One region of the Paraglaciecola sp. IT1134 genome, then DNA from elsewhere that is predicted to be linked to it. Evidence: predicted binding sites of a transcription regulator. Region 1 holds the regulator's gene; the other holds the start of a gene.

What was found. The regulator FliA, encoded in region 1, starts transcription of late flagellar genes. The targets are predictions, from matches to a motif close to CTAAAGNTNNNNNNNNNNNNGCCGATA.
Region 2: the regulator FliA is predicted to act here: its motif matches at 5,097-5,123, upstream of AC3RV5_RS07295 (flagellar protein MotY).

What each region holds. Positions count from the first base shown of each region.
Region 1 is NZ_CM176486.1:3,659,981-3,671,594, forward strand. It holds gene metA (homoserine O-succinyltransferase MetA) at 1-393, opposite strand, end outside; gene AC3RV5_RS15980 (DUF2802 domain-containing protein) at 674-1,075, opposite strand; gene AC3RV5_RS15985 (chemotaxis protein CheW) at 1,135-1,629, opposite strand; gene AC3RV5_RS15990 (chemotaxis protein CheW) at 1,654-2,367, opposite strand; gene AC3RV5_RS15995 (ParA family protein) at 2,364-3,143, opposite strand; gene AC3RV5_RS16000 (protein-glutamate methylesterase/protein-glutamine glutaminase) at 3,256-4,389, opposite strand; gene AC3RV5_RS16005 (chemotaxis protein CheA) at 4,414-6,555, opposite strand; gene AC3RV5_RS16010 (protein phosphatase CheZ) at 6,568-7,311, opposite strand; gene cheY (chemotaxis response regulator CheY) at 7,345-7,728, opposite strand; gene AC3RV5_RS16020 (RNA polymerase sigma factor FliA) at 7,772-8,500, opposite strand; gene AC3RV5_RS16025 (MinD/ParA family ATP-binding protein) at 8,497-9,363, opposite strand; gene flhF (flagellar biosynthesis GTPase FlhF) at 9,360-10,697, opposite strand; gene flhA (flagellar biosynthesis protein FlhA) at 10,731-11,614, opposite strand, start outside.
Region 2 is NZ_CM176486.1:1,673,543-1,685,156, forward strand. It holds gene AC3RV5_RS07265 (PrkA family serine protein kinase) at 1-1,535, opposite strand, end outside; gene AC3RV5_RS07270 (Fe-Mn family superoxide dismutase) at 1,924-2,505, opposite strand; gene grxD (Grx4 family monothiol glutaredoxin) at 2,770-3,096, shown strand; gene AC3RV5_RS07280 (bacterioferritin-associated ferredoxin) at 3,197-3,391, opposite strand; gene AC3RV5_RS07285 (peroxiredoxin C) at 3,663-4,268, shown strand; gene rnt (ribonuclease T) at 4,350-4,976, opposite strand; gene AC3RV5_RS07295 (flagellar protein MotY) at 5,184-6,047, shown strand; gene glpQ (glycerophosphodiester phosphodiesterase) at 6,154-7,137, opposite strand; gene gloA (lactoylglutathione lyase) at 7,145-7,525, opposite strand; gene AC3RV5_RS07310 (mechanosensitive ion channel family protein) at 7,740-8,702, shown strand; gene AC3RV5_RS07315 (sulfite exporter TauE/SafE family protein) at 9,350-10,102, opposite strand; gene AC3RV5_RS07320 (YwbE family protein) at 10,155-10,349, opposite strand; gene nth (endonuclease III) at 10,397-11,032, opposite strand; gene AC3RV5_RS07330 (electron transport complex subunit E) at 11,097-11,614, opposite strand, start outside.

The sequences.
Region 1 (11,614 bases):
GGCCCAGTCGAGTATAACCGTCATTTTTTCCCAGTATTTCACATCCTGATAAGCTAAAAAGGCCAATGGCGCTCCGGTGACAATCAATCCGTCATATTTTTTGCCCGCCACATCATCAAACATATGATAAAACGCGCTCATATGGGACTCAGGGGTATTTTTGGGGGCCTGATCGTCTATACGAATAAGATCTACGTTAATTTGTAAAGGAGTGTTGGACAAGAGCCGCAGTAATTGTACTTCGGTTTCCATCTTATTAGGCATCAGGTTCAATATTCCCACTTCAAGGGGACGAATATCTTGCATGGCTGCGCGAGCGTTATCCATCACAAAAATATTCTCATTGTGTAAAATGCTTTGTGCAGGCAAGTCACCGGGAATACGTATGGGCATAAAGGCTCCAAGATGATTTTAGTAGAGGTTAAATCTGCAGCAAAGCACCGGAGATGTCAACATCTTTACGTCTAGACGTCTAAATGAAATTGCTTGAATCATCCCTTTTTTACAGCATTGCTGACATAGCAATCCCCATTAAGGAGTCAGTATAGGAGGAAAGAGGGGGGGAGCTTAATAGCTAGTTACACGGCCAAAATGAAACATGATCATATTTAGCCCAAGTGAACCACTGATAATAGAGGCATATTGGTTGTTATTACCCGTGGCGTGAGTACCGTTATTGCTTGTGTAAGTTAAAAACCAGCTCAGCCTCGGCCTTTGGCATGTCACATTCGCGCATCACTTCTTCAATGCTACTGCCACTGGCAACCAGTTTCGCTGCCTGGTTATAAAGGCGACTTTGGGGATCCTGGGTCGCGAGCAACTCCTGTTTGGCTTCGGTTTGTTTAATCAGTTTAATCAGACCTTTGACCTTATCGCCGACTCCTATGGACCCGCTGCGCACTTCATGGATCTCTTGTTGGTTAATCAATATTTGTTGTTGCAAGCCATCTTGCTGGGCTTGTACTTGAGTTAATTGCTGCATCAGTTGTTTCACACGTCTGTACAGTAACAAACACCAGATGGCTAATCCGAGCAGCAGACCTAAGATCAGCACTATGTAAGTCAAACTATTCATAACATTTTTTTTCACAAGTACGTTTAGCCATACCCAATCCTTTAACCAAATCAGCTCGGCTAAATATTAGTTAACTCATCCCACTCTTCATCACTAAGTAGTTTGTTTAAGTCAACCAAAATCAGCAATTGGCCATCTCTGTTGCTTACCCCTTGAATAAATTTGGCGCTTTCTTCGGTTCCAACATTGGGTGCGCTTTCGATTTCAGATGAACGTAAATAAACTACTTCAGCCACGCTATCTAACAATATTCCCACAACTTGTTCGTCAGATTCGATGATAACGATGCGGGAACTATCAGTCAATTCAGCGGGCTCCAGGCCAAACCGTGCCCTGGTATCGATAACAGTCACTACATTGCCACGTAAATTGATGATACCTAATACATAATCCGGTGCCCCAGGTACCGGAGCGATCTCTGTGTGCCGAAGAACTTCCTGCACCTGCATGACATTTATGCCATAGGTCTCGTTACCTAATTTATAGGTAACCCACTGCAATACTTCGTCATCCTGCTCAGACGCTGTGTTATTTGACATTCTACTATTAGACATTGTTTATACTCCGCCGCACTTGAATTATTTATTATTACTGCTCATGCCTTTGTCCAGTAAACGAATTAGTTGTTTAACATTCACTAGGGCACACATTTTTTTCTTTACCATGCCGGATAACCAGAGGCGCTTACCATCATTTTTACGCCATTTTACATCTTCTGGCTGCAAGGTAAGGGTATTAACCAGGCTCTCACACGCCAGCCCCCATCCACTGTCATCTAACATAATAAGATATTGATATTTTGTGGACTCTGCCAGTTTTTCAGCACATTTGTCTGGCATAACCCATAAGGCGGTATCCACCACATTAATTTTTTCTTCTCGATGCAACATCACACCTTTGAACCACTGAGGTTTACCAAATAATGGATTAACCGTACCCAATTGATGAATACCACCTAATTCTGTTAGCGGCAAAGCCAGCGTTAAACCAGCTACTTCAAAAATCAATGCCTGAAATTGGCAGTCATAAATGCCGCTTAGTTGCTCATCGGTCTGGGCTACAGCTTCTTCTTCTTTGTCGGCAGGCTGCGCAATAACTGTAATTTCTGGCGCATCGTGCACGGGGATCGGTTGATCGATAACATCGTCCCGGGGCGCTAATAGCGCCGAACTCAGTAACTGGCTGACATTAGCCAAAGGTAATGCCGGTGCAGATGACGGTAGTTCCTCGGTAAGTAAAGCCGACAGATAATCTTCCATTACGTTTTCTCTGGCAAACTTACTCTGACTCATGACGTTGCCTCCAATATGCGTAAATGACGTAATAAACTCGTATAGGCATACACGCCCCGGGCTTTTGGCGCATATACTGATGGTGCGGTCTGGGCTGAGCTGGCATCTCTGAATTTAGTATCTATAGGGATTAAACCTTGCCACACCTTGTCACCATGACTTTCCCGTAAAGTACGATAAGCGTCAGTCGCTGCTCTAACTCGTTTGTCAAACATAGTGGGTACAATTGTATAAGCGAAATGTTTGTCAAGAGACTTTTCCATTATGGCCAAAGAGTGCAACATTCTATCCAGACCTTTAAGTGCCAAAAATTCCGTCTGCACCGGGATCACCACGCGAGTGGCTGCAGCTAAAGCATTAACCATAAGCACCCCCAATACTGGCGGACAGTCGATGAGCACATACTCGAAGTCATCTTCGAGTAATGCCAGTGCTCGTTTTAAAATCAAACCCATGCCATTTTGGTTACCGAGTTTTCGGTCCAGGGTTGATAACGCCATGCTGGCGGGTAATACAAATAATGAATCGAGTTTAGTCGGGCACAAGCAAGCTAATAATGTCTCTTTCGTCAGAGGCTGGGGGGAGGTAAAAACATCATAAAGCCCCTGAGACACCTCTTCCGAATCAATGCCAAAATAGTAACTTAGAGACGCGTGGGGGTCGGTGTCAACTAACAAAACTTTGGCATCACGCTGGGCTAATAGCCCACCAAGAGAGACAGTTGTCGTGGTTTTCCCCACCCCACCTTTTTGGTTTGCCACTGTCCACACTTTCACGTTTGTTACCTTGTATTAGTCCGCTATCCGCACCCAGGTTGCGAGTTGCCAATTAAATGATTTTCACCCATACAATACACCCAGACTTTAGCCTGATGCATGGTAACAGCCATTATTGGGGTACCATTTCCTTTTGAATACCGCCAAAAAATGCCTCTATGGAAAATTCTCGCTCGGCAATCCCGGCAGACATAACCGCTTGAGGCATGCCATACACCACTGAACTTTGTTCATCCTGCGCCCAAATTTTGGCGCCTTTATTTTTTAAGGTCTCGCTTCCGGCTTTACCGTCTGCCCCCATACCTGTCAGGATAAGGCCGAGTACATCCCCGGCGTAAACTTTGGCCAAAGATTTAAATGTCAGATCCACACTGGGCTTGTACATGACGCCACTAGCATGTGGCTCGTCATAGATACGAAATATTGCCCCTTGAGGCCGCCCTTCAACCGACATCTGCCGTCCCCCTGGAGCAAGGTAAGCGACACCGTTTTTGATCGCTTCGTTATGCTGGGCTTCTTTCACGGTTATTTTTGACGCTACATTTAAACGTTCAGCAAATGCCCGAGTAAATGATCCCGGCATATGTTGCACTACAAAAATCGGGTAAGGGAAATCCACAGGTAATTGCGTTAATATTTTTTGTAAGGCCACCGGGCCGCCGGTTGACGTACCTATAGCCAAACACTGGTAGCGTTTGCCTGACGGCACTCTACTACCGTTTGATGCATAAAGCTGAGGCGGTACCTGTTCACCGTTGTCCCGTAAAGATTTTGTTAACGGACTAGAGGGTTTATTAAATAATATAGCTTTGGGTTCACTACGGCTTGCCAATGGCCGATAACCGTAGCGTTTTTTACACAGGCCCTTGACCCTAGATTGCAACAATTGCACCGCTTCTTGGCGGTTAGATGCAATATCTTCAAATCGTTTGGGCAAAAAATCCAGCGCTCCGGCATCCAGCGCATCCAGTGTAGCTTGGGCACCTTCGCTGGTTAGCGACGAAAACATCATGATCGGCACTGAGCGCCACGCCATGATTTTTTTCACCGCGGTGATCCCGTCCATCACCGGCATCTCAATATCCATAGTGATAACATCTGGTTCTAATAACTTCGCCTGAGCGACTGCCTCTTCACCATTTTTGGCCTCACCGATAACGGTTAAACCCGGGTCTTGTTCGAGAATTTGCTTAACACGGCGACGAAAAAAAATTGAATCATCCACTACCAAAACTTTATATGCCATGTACTTCTTGTCGAAACCTCGTGATTATCGGGCTAACTGTTTTAACGCTTCTGCTTTTTTACTGGCGTAATGCTTTAAAAGTCCAGGAACATCTAAAATCAGGGCGATCCCGCCGTCGCTGGTAATCGTTGCACCAGCCATGCCTGGAGTACCCTGAAGTAATTCATCCAATGGTTTAATGACCACCTCTTCCTGTCCGATAAGGGCATCAACCACAAACCCAAGCTGTTGGGTACCAATCTGTACCACCACAACATGTCCTTTACTGCGATCCAGAGGTAAATTTTTCGCGGATTTGCGGTGTAACCAGTCCCGTAGGTAAAACAGTGGGATAGCTTTAGAGCGCACTATTTTGGTCAGTTGACCGTCTACAGTATTGGTTTTAGACATATCCATGTTGATTATTTCATTGACCGATCCCAGAGGTAAAGCGAAAGTCTGATCGCCAACCACTATCATCAAAGTCGGTAAAATCGCCAGGGTAAGGGGTACCTTGATTTCCAAGGTGGTACCTTTGCCTAACACTGAATCTATATTCACAGTACCGTTGAGTTGGTTGATCTTGGTTTTCACCACATCCATACCCACACCACGGCCAGACACCTCTGATATTTCTGTCTTGGTAGAAAAACCAGGGGCGAAAATAAGGTTAAATGCTTCTACGTCTGTCATACGTTGCGCGGCGTCTGCGTCCAATACTCCCCGGGAAATGGCTATCTCTTTAAGCTTTTGAGGATCCATGCCTTTGCCGTCATCTACTATCCTGAGGAGAATATGGTCCCCCTCTTGAGATGCAGCTAACTTCACTGTACCCAAACTTGGTTTGCCTGCGGCGAGACGCTCTTCAGGCATTTCAATGCCGTGATCTACTGAATTACGCACCAAATGCACCAATGGATCAGCCAGGGCTTCAACCAAATTTTTATCCAGATCGGTATCTTCACCTTCCAGCACCAGAGTAATTTCTTTTTTGAGGGTACGGGCTAGATCCCGCACAACTCTGGGGAAACGGCCAAATACCTTCTTAATTGGCTGCATGCGGGTTTTCATTACCGCGCCTTGCAAATCACCGGTTACAACATCCAAATTGGCGATTGCCTTGGACATACTTTCATCTTTTAACGTTAAGCCCAGACTTAATAAGCGATTACGCACTAATACCAGTTCACCGACCATATTCATGATCTGATCAAGCCGTTTGGTATCCACCCGCACAGTTGTTTCGGGTTGGGGAGCGGCGGGTTTTTTCTCTTCTTTTTTGGCTACAGGGGCAACCGCTTCAGTTTTGTTCTCTGTTGGTTTGACCACAGGAGCCTGGGAGGCAACCGCAGGTTTATCCTCTGCTTTGTTATCCGGTACAGGCGTTGAGGATTTTTGTTTAACTGCTGGCCCCTGACCTTTTCCATGCAGTTGATCCAGCAAAGCTTCAAATTCGTCGTCACTGATGTCATCACCACTTGCGCCTGCCGAGGATGCTTCTGGTGCAGGAGTGGGTTTGGAAGGTTCGGGAGCGTTGGGTGCGCTAAATTGTCCTTCACCGTGCAGTTGATCCAGTAAAGACTCAAAATCGTCGTCACTGATATCGTCACTGTCAGCAGCAATTTTATCTGTCGCAACAGATTTGCTGACGCCGATCGGCTCGCCCTTACCATGTAATTCGTCTAACAAGGCTTCAAATTCCGATTCATCGAAATCACCGCTTTGGGATTCAACGGTAACGGGCCCAGATTGCTCATTTTGAGTTTCTGGCGGGGCTACTACAGCTTCATCTTGTGACTCAGGTTTACTCAGTCGATGCAATTTATCCAGTAAACTTTGTTCGGCAGCCATCAAGGGGGTTTTATTTTTGACACTTTCAAACATTTCAACGACTTCGTCCGTGGCTTGCAGGATCACATCCATCAACTCCGGGGTAAGCGACCGCTGCCCGTTACGCATCACGTCGAATACATTCTCAGCGCCGTGGCAAATGTCGACTAACTCAGTTAGTGACAAAAATCCAGCACCGCCCTTGACTGTATGGTAACCACGAAAGATTGCATTCAATAAGTCAGCATCTTGTGGATTATTCTCAAGTTCGACGAGTTGTTCTTGTAATTGTTCTAAAATTTCTCCGGCTTCAACTAAAAAGTCCTGGAGAATTTCCTCGTCAACATCAAACGCCATATCTTAATGCCCCTAAAATCCTAAGCTTGACAGCAAATCATCGACATCATCCTGATCAGATGCGACGTCTTCACGGTTGGCAGCATCTATGATTGGGCCTTCCGCTTTTACACTATCGGCCTGTTTTTCAGATGTCTTAGTCTTTTCGCTTATTGCCGCGCCACCGAACATGGTCAACATGTGAACCAGGTTGTCTTCAACTTCCTTAACTAAATCAATTACCCGACGAATAACTTGGCCGGTTAGGTCCTGGTAACCTTGGGCCATTAATACTTCGGTCAACAATTCTGTTAGTTTGGCGGATTCAGCACCACCGACTTCCAGAAACTCATTCAGGTCATGACAGAGGGTGTTAAATTCACCCAACTGCAATTGCCGACTCATTAACTTTTTCCATTCTGGCAAGATAGAGGTTATGCCGGTACTCAGGTTTTCCGCAATGGGCATACAACTGTCCACCAGATCCATGGTCCGATTTGCGGCCTGTTCGGTGGTTTCTATCACATACATCAAACGGGTTTTGGCGTCAGGGATGTCTTCCGTGGCCAAATTGGCGATGCGCTCATCCAGTTGAAAATTATTTAGCGAGTCATGTAACTGTCGAGTTAACTTACCGACTTCGGCAAACAATTCGGCAGAATTACTTTCGGTTACCGTATCCAGAAGAGCTTGCGCACCCTGGTTATCGCCATTTTCCAGCAATGTAACCAGAGTCTTCGCATCTTCTAACGACATCGGGGCAGAACTAAAGGTCATAGGGCCTTCCTTACTTGTCAGGATGTGCCTGAATTAACCTAAACGTTCGAATATTTTGGTGAGTTTTTCTTTCAGGGTTGCTGCCGTAAAAGGTTTAATCACATATCCATTTACCCCAGCTTGAGCTGCGGCAATAATTTGTTCTTTTTTTGCTTCGGCGGTCACCATCAAAACGGGGGTATGTTTTAGCCTTTCGTCGGCTCGAATAGCCCGCAGTAAGTCAATACCTTGCATACCGGGCATATTCCAGTCGGTGACCACAAAGTCGAAATCGCCCTGTTGCAACATAGGCAATGCAGTGCTGCCATCATCAGCTTCTTGAATATTAGTAAAACCAAGATCTTTTAATAGATTCTTGATGATTCGACGCATGGTCGAGAAATCATCAACAACCAAAATTTTCATATTTTTATCCAAAACTATCTCCGGTGAGGGGAAACCCAAATTATTATTATGCTATTTATTCATTTGTGCGCCAAGTCTGCATTCGACTTTTAAGCTTCAGCATGGCTTGACTGTGGATTTGGCTTACTCTGGACTCACTGACATCCAATACTTCACCAATTTCACGTAAGTTTAACTCTTCATCGTAGTAGAGCGAAAGGACAATCGCTTCACGCTCAGGAAGGGTGGTAATAGCATGAGCCAACGCCTTTTGAAATGAGCCTTGTAACAGAACTTCAAAGGGGGTATCGGACGCTTTGGTTTGCTCATTGCTCACCACGTCCTCACTTACGCCCATATCTTCGATTCCGATGATTTTTCCGGCGTTAACTTCCCCTAACATTTGGTGGTAAGCGGTGAGACTGACGTCAAGTTTTTGTGCGATATCCACGTCCCGGGCATCTCGACCGGTTTGTCGTTCGACCTGATTGATTGCCTCGGTGATGGCGCGGCCATTTTTGTGCACCGAACGCGGTGTCCAATCACCCTTACGGATTTCGTCCAGCATAGAACCCCGGATACGAATGCCCGCAAAGGTTTCAAAACTGGCCCCTTTGGTGCCGTCGAAATTACGTGACGCTTCCAGTAAACCTATCATTCCTGCCTGAATGAGATCATCAACCAGGACGCTGGCAGGTAAACGTGCAATTAAATGATGCGCTATGCGTTTGACCAGCGACGCATGGCGTTCAACGAGTTCGTTTTTATCGTTTAACTGTTGATATGCCGAGGTTTTGCTGTTCACCGGGTTTCGCCTACTGCTTTTTTAGTAATCAACTGCTCAAGAAAAAATTCCAAATGACCGCCCGGTTGAGTGGGCACCGGCCAACTTGCAGCCTGCTGGGCCAATTTTCTAATGGCTATTGCTGCAGGGGACGTGGGATACAAGTCAACTATGGCCTTTTGCTTGCGTACGGATTTTCGCACGTTTTCATCAAAAGGTATTGTGGCCACCAGCTCCAGTGCCACATCCAGAAATCGATTGGTGACCTTACTAAGCTTACTAAAAAGTTCCTGACCCTCACGCATGTTGCGCACCATATTAGCCACTATCTTAAAACGAAAGACACCGTGCTCTTTATTTAATATTTTGATCAGTGCATAGGCATCAGTCAGGGAAGTCGGTTCGTCGCACACCACTACCATTATATCCTGGGACGCTCTGGAAAAGCTCAGTACCATATCGGAAATACCCGCGGCCGTATCCACAATCAATACGTCTATTTGCGTGTGTAATTCGCTAAAGGCACGAATTAATCCAGCATGTTCTGTGTGAGTCAGCTCAGTCATGGATTGACTACCAGATGTGGCTGGCGCTATTTTAATGCCATAGGGACCTTCTACCAGCACCTCATCCAAGGTGCACTCGCCAGATAATACATGTGACAAATTTTTCACCACTCGTAAACCGAGTAATACATCCACATTGGCCAAACCGAGGTCAGCATCAAGCACCATCACCCGTTTCCCTTGCTGGGCCATGGCAATGGCTGTGTTTAGGGTGACATTGGTTTTGCCCACCCCACCCTTGCCGCCCGTCACGGCTATCACTTTTATCAATCGCGATTGATTCATTCGTCTTAAGCTACTCGCCTGATCCTCAATCATACTGCCACTACTGCGTTATTAACTGAATGGCCAGTAGTATGAATTAATCCGTGTTGTTTATAAAGTCTGGCTGCACTGGTAATTAGAAATTTAGCTTCTGCCACTTTTAAGTCCTCAGGTACCCGTTGTCCATCGGTAACATAACTCACCGGAAGCTTGTGTTCTATAGCCGCACTGATCGCTTCCCCAAGACTGTAACACTCATCTAATTTTGTGAAAATACATCCCTGCAAAGAAACTTGCTTATACGCATTAATGGTTTGTTGCATCACTTGATACTGGCTATTTGCCTGCATGACTAAATAGTTCTGTATATTAGCACATGCACTTTGCTTTAACGTTTCTAACTGCCGTATCAGTCTAACATCCCTTTGGCCAAAACCTGCTGTATCAATTAGTATGATGCGTTTATTTCGGAACTGAAAAAGTAGATCAGACAGTTCTTCGGCGTTTTGCGCTTTTTTTACCCCGCAGCCGATAATACGCGCATAGGTAGATATTTGCTCAAAAGCCGCAATCCGGTAACTATCAATCGTGATAAGTGCGACTTGATCCGGGCCGTATTTTTGAGCAGCCTTGGCGGCTAGTTTGGCTATAGTGGTCGTTTTACCTGTGCCGGTGGGCCCCATGAGTACCGCTATTCCACCTTTGTTGAGAATATTGTCTTCTTGAGTTTGAATTTTATTAGCCAGCAATTTCAATAAAAACAGCCAGGCTTGGCGCTCGTCAGCTTTAGCGGGTGTGTATGACACCACTTCATTGGCCAGAGTTTTGCTGATCCCCATTTGCTCCAGGCGCGAGGTTAGATAACCGTGCAGAGGATGACTACGGGCATTATTTTGCTCAATCAGGCCCGCCACCTGAAACTGTAATACATTGCGCAGTGACGAAAGCTCCTGGCGCATTTCGTTCAAGACATGACTTTGTTGTTTGTCCACCGTGCCTGCATGCGTTCCAGGATTTGGGACGTGCTGGGGAGGTGCAATCTGGCCTAAATTTTTCGTTTGGGTAACAACTTTGCTATTTTCATAGCCAGATGCAGTAGCAGACTTCTGGGTTTGGGACTGTTTTTCCAGCAACGCACGCAGACTATCGGGACCACTGTCACCGATAATTTCACTTAAAGTCGGCGTCGCGGCCTTTCTGGCAGGCGAAGTGGCTGGCTTATTGACGAAATTTTTCGCCGCGGCAGGTTCCTGTTCATAAGCGGCAACAATTTCAACACCATCCGCCAATTTTTTGTTAGACATGATAACCGCATCGTTACCTAACTCATCTTTGACCTGTTTCAATGCATCACGCATATCTTTGCCATAAAAACGTCTAATTTTCACAAATTACCCCTTACTGCTCTATTCAATGCCGGTCTATTGACCCACAGCACTGACTATTTTAATTTGCTTGTCATCCGGTATCTCTTGGTACGACAACACATGTAATCCAACAACCGCATGTTTCAAGAATCGGGATAACACTGGGCGTAACATGCCTGATGTCAGTAACACGGCTGGTTCGCCAGCTAACTCTTGTTGTTGCGAAGCTTCATTTAGAGATTTTTGCAAGCGTTCTGCCAACCCGGGCTCTATACCTGCGCCATCACCACCACCTGCTTGTAATGACTGGTGCAACATCTGTTCCAACTCTGGCGCCAAAGTTATGACTGGTAACTCTAACTTGCCGCCATTGATTTCCTGGATGATCAGGCGTTTGAGGGCAATTCGCACGGCAGACACCAGTACGTCTGGGTCCTGGCTCTTGGGCCCATATTCACACAGGGTCTGCACTATGGTGCGCAAATCACGAATAGGCACGCCTTCATACAAAAGGGTTTGCAAGACTTTAACGACCGTACTCAAAGGCAAAATGTCCGGTACCAACCCTTCCACCAATTTAGGGCTTTGTTTAGCCAGCAAATCAAGTAATTGCTGCACTTCCTCATGCCCCAGTAATTGATACGCGTTATTGGTCAATAACTGGCTAAGATGGGTGGCCACCACCGTCGCCGCATCAACCACCGTATAACCTAAGGTTTGTGCGTGCTCACGTTGGTTAGGGCGGATCCAAACAGCATCCAGGCCGAAAGCGGGATCGGTGGTTGCCGTTCCCTCCAGTTTGCCAAATACCTGCCCCGGGTTGATGGCCAGTTCGTCGTCATGGCTAATTTCTGCCTCCCCAACCGACACCCCCAACATGGAAATAGTATAATTGTTGGGACTGAGATCTAAATTGTCGCGAATGTGTACTGGGGGAA
Region 2 (11,614 bases), 2.0 Mb from region 1:
TCTTGGATCCAAAAATCGGCATAAGTCACGTAACGGTCAAACAAGTTCTGACCATATTCTGAATAGGACTCAAGATAAGCGGTTTGGATTTCCTTACCAATGAATTCGACATATTTGGGGATCAGGTAGCCTTTTAAATGTTCTTTATATTTTTCCGCCAGCTCAGCAGGAAATTGCTCGCGCTCAATTTGCCGCTCCAATACGTAAAATAGGTGCACGGGATTGGCCGCCAGCTCTTGGGGATCGAAGTTAAAGACGCGGGACAAAATCTTAAAGGCAAAACGGGTCGACAAGCCTTGCATACCCTCATCAACACCGGCGTAATCCCGGTACTCTTGATAGGATTTGGCTTTGGGATCGGTGTCTTTAAGGCTCTCTCCGTCATAAACGCGCATCTTGGAGTAGATACTGGAATTTTCAGGTTCTTTTAAGCGCGACAGGACCGAAAACTGCGCCAGGGACTCCAGGGTGTCTGGTGCACAGGGGGCGCCGAGTAATTCACTGCTATCGATTAACTTGCGATAAATCTGCATCTCTTCAGAGATGCGCAGACAATAGGGCACCTTAACGATATAGACCCTGTCCAAAAATGCTTCGTTATTTTTATTATTGCGAAACGTTTGCCATTCGGATTCGTTTGAATGGGCCAGAATTACGCCCTCAAAAGGTAGGGCTGACAAACCTTCAGTGGAATTGTAATTGCCCTCCTGGGTGGCGGTGAGCAGGGGATGCAATACTTTAATGGGAGCCTTGAACATCTCAACAAATTCCATTAGCCCTTGATTGGCTCTGCACAAGGCACCGGAATAGCTGTAAGCATCGGGATCGTTTTGGGCGTAATGTTCCAATCGGCGAATATCGACCTTACCCACTAGAGCTGAGATATCCTGGTTGTTCTCATCTCCAGGTTCGGTCTTAGCCACACCTATCTGATCCAAGATCGAAGGGTGCAGCTTGATTACCTTAAACTGGCGTATATCGCCGTTATATTCATGCAGGCGTTTACGAGCCCAGGGGGACATTACTGCCTTAAGGTAGCGCGGTGGTATGCCGTATTCATTGCGTAAAATCGCACCATCTTCATTGGCATCAAACAGGCACAAGGGATGGTCGTTTACCGGAGAACCCTTGAGTATATAGATGGGAAATTGCTGCATCAGCTCCTTAAGCTTTTCAGCTAAGGAGGATTTACCTCCGCCGACAGGGCCGAGCAGATACAATATTTGTTTTTTCTCTTCCAGGCCTTGAGCGGCATGGCGCAGATAGGAAACAATTTGTTCTATTGATTCCTCCATACCATAAAAACCGTTAAATGCAGGGTAACGCGCGATAACCCGGTTGGAAAAAATGCGGCTCAGTACTGAGTCAGTAGCGGTGTCGACCATTTCAGGCTGCCCTATGGCCAACAATAATCGCTCTGCAGCGTTGGCATACGCTGAGCTGTCACTTTTACAAACCTCCAGAAACTCATTTATGCTGAGTTCTTCTTCTTTGTGGGCTTCGTACCTTAATTGATATTGCTCTAAAATCCCCATAACAAACCTCTAATAGAGAAAACTTCTGGCGTGTGACTCTAAGATTAGACCTATATTTCTAATTATATGTTGCAGATTTAGATCAAAATTCACTAGACGATAATAAATGATCGAAATTCTGCACTAATAAAAATTATAGCAGTAGTGGATTTTTTGTCGCCATAGGGTGGGGGATCTACTTAAAAAAAGTTCTGACCCGCAAAATCACAGCTTTTGTTTATAGGGGCAGGTGGTGAACTACCTGATCCGACTGCCCAAGAAAAAGCATAGCCGAAACAACATGCATGAGGGGGTAAAATGGGAAAGAACGGGAACGGCGTAATTGCTCAGGGGAAGTACACCAAAAAAAAGCCCCATTCGGGGCTTAATTAATTTATCGGATTGCGGGTTAAGCAAAGTTCGCTGAAGCAAAATCCCAGTTAACCAGGGCCCAGAAACCTTCCAGGTATTTAGGACGAGCATTACGATAATCGATGTAATACGCATGTTCCCACAAATCTACGGTTAGCAAGGGCGTAAGGCTGGCATCAGTTAAAGGAGTAGCGGCATTGCTGGTATTAACAATATCCAGGCTGCCATCAGCCTTTTTAACTAACCAGGTCCAGCTTGAGCCAAAGTTGTTGACGGCTTTATCATTTAGCGCCGCTTTGAAATCTGCGAATGAGCCCCATCTGGCATTAATGGCGTCGCTAAGTGCGCCGCTTGGTTCGCCACCGCCATTTGGGCTCAGGCTGTTCCAATAAAAGGTATGGTTCCAGATCTGAGCGGCATTGTTGAACACCCCACCGTCGGACGATTTAACGATTTCTTCCAGATCCTTATTGGCCATCTCCGTTCCTTCGACCAAACCATTAAGTTTAGTTACATAAGTTGCGTGATGTTTGCCGTAATGATATTCCAACGTTTCTGCCGAAATATGTGGTTCAAGGGCATTTTTTTCATAGGGAAGTGCGGGTAATTCGAAAGCCATGATAATTCTCCATTTAGAGTTATATTTAGTCGTGCATTTGACCAGAACTAGATGCTAGACGTTTGCAAGCCAAGGTAAAAGCACAAACTTAGTCGAGTTTCACTGAAGTCCAGGTTTGGATCTTAGGGTAACTTGTTCACAAAACAAGGGGCAGGGGTGTATATTATTTTCTAGATGATACTAGACTAGATTTTCAATCTTGGATTGAAAACGTTAGACTTGACCCTATTACTACTGATATTCGTTACTTAATTGAGAGTTACCATGGAAACCGTTGAAAAAATCCAGCAACAACTGAAAGAAAACCTCATCATCTTATACATGAAAGGTTCACCCAAATTACCCAACTGTGGTTTTTCATCCCAGGCGTCACAAGCGTTAATGTCTTGTGGTGAAGAATTTGCTTATGTGGATATTTTGCAAAACCCGGATATTCGTGCCGAGTTGCCCAAGTACGCCGACTGGCCGACTTTTCCTCAGCTTTGGGTTGAAGGTGAACTGGTAGGTGGCTGTGACATTATCATGGAAATGGCCCAACAAGGTGAGCTGCAAACGCTTATCAAAGAAGCTGTGGCTAAACACGCTAAATAAAACTTGATGTTATAACGAAAAAAGAGCCCCAGGGCTCTTTTTTTGTCTTCATATTAGGCGTGAGCAATTACAAATTGCCCGCTCAGGGATGGGGCCTGTGTTAACACACTTCCCGAAACAAGCTTTCGTCTATGATGGTATTGTCAATCATGTTTTGCGCCATGCGCACACATTTTCCACATTGACTGCCTACGCCCAAGGCTTCACGCAATTGACGCATATTACCTACACCGTCTTCGCGTACAGCCTGTTTAATAGCTTTGTCGGTAATACCGTGGCACAAACATACATACATAAATTGACACCTCACCTCTAGATGGAAATGATAATAGTTGTTATTAGTATCAAGTTCAAGGCTTTGTTTAATAATTATGCAAAATGTTTAGTGAGCCAGTCTGTTAATAATAAGAATAGGTTTTAAAGCGCAAATAGTTAACGCATTGACTTGGTTTTTAGTAATCCGTGCATACTTATATATAACAAAACAATTCTGCAAAGTATCATGGTGCTCGGGTTAAAGTCGGTGCCATGCAAATTATTTATCAACTATCTAAATGGAGATCCCTATGAGTGTATTAGTCAGTCGCCCAGCCCCAGATTTTACCGCAGCAGCCGTACTCGGCAATGGTGAAATTGTTGATAGCTTTACCCTAAGTGAAGCGATTAAAGATAAAAAAGCAGTGGTGTTTTTCTATCCATTAGATTTCACCTTTGTATGCCCATCTGAGTTAATCGCATTTGACAAACGTTACGATGAATTCAAAAAGCGCGGCGTAGAGGTTATTGGGGTATCGATTGATTCACAATTTACCCATAATGCATGGCGCAATACAGCCATTAATGATGGCGGTATTGGCCCGGTTAAATACGCTATGGTTGCCGATGTTAAACACGAAATTTGTCAGGCCTATGATGTCGAACATCCGGAAGCTGGTGTGGCGTTTCGCGGTTCATTTTTGATCGATGCCCAAGGTATAGTGCGCCATCAAGTGGTTAATGATTTGCCCCTGGGACGTAATATAGACGACATGTTGAGAATGGTTGATGCACTTAACTTCCATGAAGAGCATGGTGAAGTGTGTCCCGCCGGTTGGCAAGTTGGACAAAAAGGTATGGTTGACAGCCCAGAAGGCGTGGCCAGTTACCTATCCGAGAATGCCGACTCTTTGTAAGTGAGTCTGGTACTTAAAAACCGCTGACTTCAGCGGTTTTTTTATATATATTAATTGTTAAATACGCTGTTTTTAACTTGCCTAACTTATGGGCCAACCGCAATTGGACTGCCATTTATTCACAATGTGACAAAATAGCTCAGCAGTTTTTTGGGTATCGTATAAAGCGGAATGGGCTTCGTTTTGGTCAAAGGTTATGCCGGCGGCAATACAGGCTTTTATTAACACGGTTTGTCCCAAAGCCAAGCCTGCCAGGGTAGTGGTGTCAAAAGAAACAAAAGGATGAAAAGGACTTCTTTTTATCTGACTGCGTTCAATGGCCGCGTTAATAAAACCCAGATCAAATGCAGCATTGTGCGCCACCATAACCGAACGCTGACAATCTGCATCTTTCTGAGTTTTGCGGATTTGTTTACACAAATCTTTAATCACCTCAGATTCATCCAGGGCACCGCGCAGTGCGCACCATGGATCTATGCCGTTAAAGTCCAGGGCGGCTTTCTCAAGGTTTGCCCCGTCAAAGGGTACAACATGGTAATGAAAGGTCTTATCAGGCGTGAGAAACCCCTGTGCATCCATTTTGGTAGTAATAGCGGCGACTTCTAACAAGGCGTCACGATTGGCATCGAAACCTGCGGTTTCCACATCCACAATGACTGGGAAATAGCCGCGAAATCGATCTTTAAGTTGATATTTGTGCTCTGACATGGAGACCTAGTTAAAAAATTTGCGGCAATTATGGCAACTATCCACAGTGGTAGCCAGTGCGAAAGATTATTTATATTGGCAAACTATTGTTGACTACCTGGTTGTGGGGGACATTAGCGGTTAAACTTTTGCCAGTTGATGTCGATAAATACCTCATAGGTGGGATCCATTGGTCCTCATATTAATTTTCGTTTCGAAACAAGGCTTATGAAAAAAACCTTATTCATCTGTACATTGCTACTTTGTACTTCTGCTGCGGCAGGATTGCGTCAGTATGCGGCAAAAATAGAAAGCTCTGATTGGCAATTGAGTAAACAAAGTCGGTTGCAGTGTACTTTGGCGCACAATATTCCCGGTTATGGTGATGCGCTGTTTACTGCCTTGGCGTCAAAACAGTTGAACATGGAGTTTGAACTGGACATGTTACTGTTACCCAAATCTTATGGGGTAGCGGCGGTGTATTCCGTACCTCCTAAGTGGATGCCGGGTAAAATGCAACGTAATATCGCCCAGATGACAATTCGAAAACAATATACAGGGGACTTACCGGAAGCTACAGCCTGGACCATGCTCTCTGAATTGGAAAAAGGCTTCTGGCCGACCATCTATTACCAAGATTGGTACAACCAAAATGATCAGATTGCCGTCGGTTTGAACGCCAGTAATTTTGCCACGCCCTATCGCAATTTTGCCCAATGTGTGGCTAATTTATTGCCTTACAGTTTCGAAGATATCGCTTACACTGTGCTTGCCTACAAGAAAAATTCCGCCGAACTGACCAAGTATTCCCAGCGCCGCCTGAATATGATCGGTGATTATTTAAAAGAAGACAGTGATATGGGGTTGGTATTACTCGACGGTTATAGCGACAGTTACGGCGGCCGGGCAACGAACCAGCAATTGTCGGTACGCAGAGCCGTTGAGATAAAGGACTACTTTCGTAATATAGGAGTACAGTCCGATCATATAGATGTCACCGGTCATGGCGAACGTCGACATGTTTCCCCTAATACCAGTGAAACGTCCAGAGGCCGTAACCGTCGGGTCGTGATCCGCATGGCTAAGCCCTAATATACCCAAAATCATTGGAATTGCATGGCAGCCAACAAACAGGCTGTTTCAAGGATGAAGGGGTTAGCGGGTATTTCCCCGACACCTCCTCATCAGACACACTGGGTCAGGGGGCTTGCAGATATTCAACCACAGTATCGGTAAAGTCGGTAAATAAAGCATCCACCTTTACTTTTTTGAACAGCATATCCAGCGCTTGTTGACTGGTTACCCCATCAGGCAATGCATCCTGACGGAAGGTGTACGGATGAACAAACAAGCCAGCCTGGTGGGCATGATGGCCAAGTTTAGTCAGTTGCATGGTTTTGAAGTCAATTAACTGAGGGAGCCAAGGGCCAATACCCTGGGCAACTTTTGCTACTTCCATCAGCATTGCCGGTGTGCGTAAGGCATCAAAATCTGTGGCTGCTTCCTGCCAGTCATTTTCTGCAATAAGTTGTACTAATTTCACTCTGGCTCCCAGTTCATTGCGTAGGCGTTTGATTTCTGCAAAATCAAAACACTGCACGAATATGGGTTTGCTGGCGTCATCCAGACCGTGTTTACGCAGTAGTGTTAATATTATCTTGCTGATATCGACGCCTTGTTCACGGTGCCATGCGGGAGACTTGATCTCTGGATAAACGCCGGTATTTTTCGAAAACTGGCGATTTAACTGCGTGATCAATTCAAGATGTTGTTCAAACGTGGCTATGCTGAACGGTTGCTTGCCTTGATATCGTTTGGCAAATACCTGTTGGCCTTGACCATTGGTGCGTTCATGGACCACCAACTTTTTAAGCTCAGCCAGAGTGAAATCCAGGGCATAGTAGCGGCCGTCATCACGATAGCGTTGGGGGAATTTGAGTTCTACGTCCGTGACGGTTTCTAGGTGGATATCGTGTAACACCACTGGCACCAGATCTTTACTTAGCACCAAGTCTTGTTCGATAAAATCCGCCCCTAAAGCATAGGCCAAAGTAGCGGCTTCCAAAGTATGTTCGGGTAAATAACCCGACGCGCCCCGATGGGCGATAACCAGGGGCTTAGCGCTAACCAACTCACCGGTCACTAAGCTGAGTATCGACAGGGATAACAGCAATTTTTTCATGGTGCGCTCAGTTTTGGATCAGTTCAATTGCATAACCGTCGGGATCGCGAACAAAAGCGATCACTGTAGTGCCGCCTTTGACTGGGCCAGCTTCACGATAAACATCGGCGCCTTGTTTTTTGAGATCGCTACACAGTTGGTAGATGTCGTCTACCCCTATGGCAATATGCCCATAGGCGGTGCCCATATCGTAACTGTCTTCATCCCAGTTGTAAGTGAGTTCGAGCACCGTGTTGCTACCCTCTTCACCATACCCCACAAATGCCAGGGTATAACGATACTGCTGGTTGTCACTTTGGCGCAGCACAGACATGCCGAGCAATTCGGTATAAAAGGTAAGGGAGCGTGATAGATCGCCTACCCGTAACATAGTGTGTAATAAACGCATGATAAATCTCGCTTTTCGTTAGTTTGAAAATTCGTGCACTGAGTATATCGCCTGTATGCACCCAACAATATGACAATATGTAAATAAAAAGCGTGGTAAGCGCAGCATTCCGCACTTTTTCTTGGGTAACCTGGCAAAATAAATTAAAGCGAATTGGCTTACTCGATGATTTACCATATGCTTGATACTTGATTGTTACGCCCCTGGGAAAGCTATGTCGTTTCAAAATAAGGTAATTCTGTTGCTGATGACTTTCTGGCCAACGTCGTCGCAGGCAGCTTCGCCTGACAAGACCGCAGAGGTGATTGATATGCAGTCGGCAATGCAGGCTTTGCGATCCACAATGACCGATATAACCTACGACTTTATTGGCCACACGCCTTACTTATTAGCCGGGCTAATCGTCTTGCTATTTACCTGGGGGATGTCTTATCTGGTAGGAAAGTTTGTCTTCAATCTGTCAGGACGCAGCAAAATGCGTGGTTCATTGCGGGATCTGTTGCAGCGCCTAAGTAGTATTCTAATTTGGCTGTTGGGGTTATTGCTAGCTGCCATGGTGATATTCCCAGGTCTAACCCCGGCTAAAGCGTTAGGTGGATTAGGATTGGCGTCGGTCGCAATCGGTTTTGCGTTTAAAGAAATTTTTGAAAACTTCTTTGCGGGTATTATGCTGCTGTGGAAATATCCATTCGAGAAGGGGGATTTTATTGAGTGTGAATCCATTATGGGCAAGGTTGAAGATATTTCAGTACGCATGACCCAAATTCGTCGTCCGGACGGCGAGTTGGTGGTAACACCCAATTCATTTTTGTTCAAAAACCCGGTTAAAGTGCTCACGGATCTGAATTCCAGGCGTATCACGATCATGACGGGCGTGGCGTACTCGGAAGATGCCGAAAAGTCTGTGAAAATAGTCGAAAACGCTTTGGCTAGTTGCGACACGGTTAATCAGGACTTACCCATAGAAGTGTTTTTGCATGGCTTTGGTGCCAGCAGCATAGACATAGAAGTGACCTGGTGGACAGATCCGACCCCATTGGGCCAGCGAAAATCTCGCAGTGAGGTAGTAGCAGCCGTTAAACGCGCTCTGGATGAGGCCGGTATTGAAATACCTTTCCCTTATCGCACTATGACGTTCAAAGAGCCGCTGATGATCAAACGCCAAGCCAAAGAATAGAAAGCCAATGGGATAAAAACACGGGTTGGCAGCCAGGAGCTGCTAATCAGCTGAAATTGGCTTGACCGATCGATAGGGGAGAAAGGATAAAATAATATTATGGGTATGCATGTTAACATAATGTGTATGTGGTACACAGGACGTTTTTCCGCCAAAGGAAATTAACCGAATTAGCTGAATTGATTAATGCCAGTCAGCCAAATTATTGGCATTGTGATCCCCAGTATAATACGCTAGATGGCCAAAAATCTGCCTTTCACGGACCAGAATTAGTCCATTTCGCATAACACTGAAGAATGAACCTGATATCGAATTAGTACCAAGTAGTCATAAACGTGGGCACACTAAAGAGGAACTGCGTTTGGAGCAACATGCTCACTAAAAACAGACAATTTACCCCTGGCAGTGCCCGTCGCGCTTAAGGCCGGGGTTATATTGGTATTTTCAGCCAATATGTTGCACCGGGGGCTCTATGGCATGGATCGCCTGACACTGGATGTGCTGTTTTGCGTGCCTCATCAGTCATTACTGGGCTTGGCGAATGCAGATCACCTGCCCACATTAGCCTGTATTGAGACACATGAGGACAGAAGCGGTTTTAGCAACAGCCTAAGGCTAAAATCAGCGTAACTTTTGTCTGCATATCACTAAACCACCATAATGACAGCGGCGACAGCAGTCACTGCCAAAATCAACCAGCGATACTGCTTTTCTGGAATACGTTTGACGATTTTCAACCCCGCATAGGCACCCAAGGCGATAAAAGGCAGACTGGTTAAATTTAACAGGAACGAATTCATATCTATGGTCTGCCAGCTAAAGATATGAAAGGGTACCTTAAACAAGTTAATAGCGAGAAAAAACCAAGCGGCAGTGCCTATGTATTCATTTTTTGGCAGGCGCATACTGAGAAGGTATAACGCCATCACCGCCCCGGCCAGATTACCGATCATGGTGGTGATGCCACCTAGCAGACCCATTAAAATAGCAAACCACAGATAATCCGGGATCTTGTCTTTGTTGGCCCGCTCCATCCACAACATGATAAGCAGGCTGACAAAGATGATAATGCCCATGATCAACCTAAATAACTGATCATCAATATAATTGCCCAGCAGTGTACCGACTAATACCCCCAAGGCCGCAGAGGGGAATAGCTTGATTAAATAATGCCAGTTTGCATGGCGATGATAATAGTTAACCGCAAACAAATCTGCCATGATCAACATGGGTAACATTAAACCAGACGAGACTTTGCCACCGAATATCAAGGCCAAAATAGGTACTGAAAACATCGCCGCACCACTGACGCCGGTTTTCGCCATACCAATAAGAAAGGCGGCTAAAAACAGCATAGCCAGGGTGTGGTAACTCAGTGAATAGGAAAAAAGCTCGATCACCTGCAAAGCCATTGTTTTAATGGGAAATTTACAGCGGTTCTAAAGGAGAAAGTCAAGAATGGATCACTTTCACCCGTCCAACCTGGCCGTCTTCCAAACGTACTTTAATGCCATGGGGATGATGTGGTGAATTGGTCAGAATTTTCTGCACCACTCCTTCGGTTAATTCGCCACTGCGCTGATCTTCTTTGAGTACGATTGATACATTTGCCCCAATATTTATATTCGCCCGTTTTGTTGCTGCCATTATCTTATCCTGTGGTTAAATAGTTTTTATCCAGTCGTTTATCAGATTTAATCTGAAGTTTTATCTTTAAATTCGCATAGGTCTTCGATCAGGCAGGAGCCACATCTGGGTTTGCGGGCGATGCAAGTGTAACGACCATGCAAAATCAACCAATGATGCACATCTACCTTAAACTCGGGAGGAACAACCTTAAGCAGTTTTTGTTCTACCTGATCAACATTTTTACCCATGGCCAATTTAGTACGATTAGATACACGAAAAATATGGGTGTCGACTGCTATGGTCGGCCAGCCAAAGGCAGTATTTAATACCACATTCGCCGTTTTACGCCCAACTCCCGGCAGAGCTTCCAGGGCCTCCCGGTCTTGGGGGATTTGTGAATGATGTTTATTGATCAAAATTTTACAGGTGTTGATCACGTTTACCGCTTTGGTATTAAACAAACCTATGGTTTTAATATAGCTTTTCACGCCATCGACCCCCAGGGCATAGATGCTGTCCGGGGTATTGGCCACTGGAAACAGTTTGGCCATAGCTTTATTCACACTCACATCCGTGGCTTGTGCCGAGAGTAATACGGCGATAAGCAGTTCAAACGGACTGTTAAAATTCAATTCTGTTGTGGGGTGGGGGTTAGCATCGCGCCAGCGGTTAAGCATAGTCAGGCGTTTTTGTTGGTTCATTGAACTCTCATGTCAGGGGAATGTTGGTTGTATGCTTCAGGCTATTTTTGACCGTCTTAGCCCATCAACTTTCGGCGGTCACTCTGGCCCGTTGCACCACTTTTGCATGACGCTGAGCAGCAAACATCCGCTCCATACGTTTATCCATCAGGTTTTTCAGGGCGATGAGTAAGCCCATGCCTAAAAAGGCACCTGGGGGTAAAATGGCTAACAAAAATGGGGTATCTGTGGTGAATACAGTGATCTTCAAGTTGCTCGCCCAGTCGCCTAACAACAAGTTTGCACCAGCAAATAAAGTGCCATAGCCCAAAACTTCGCGCATAGCACCTAACACAACCAGGATAAAGGTAAATCCTAGTCCCATCATCAGACCGTCAAACGCGGCATACACCACGGGATTTTTGGAGGCGTAAGCTTCCGCTCGGCCGATGATGGCGCAATTGGTCACAATCAGTGGAATAAATATGCCTAACGCTTGATAAAGCTTGAAGGTATAGGCGTTCATCAGTAACTGCACTATGGTGACAAAGGCCGCTATGATCATCACGAAAATTGGAATACGGATCTCATTGGGTACTATAT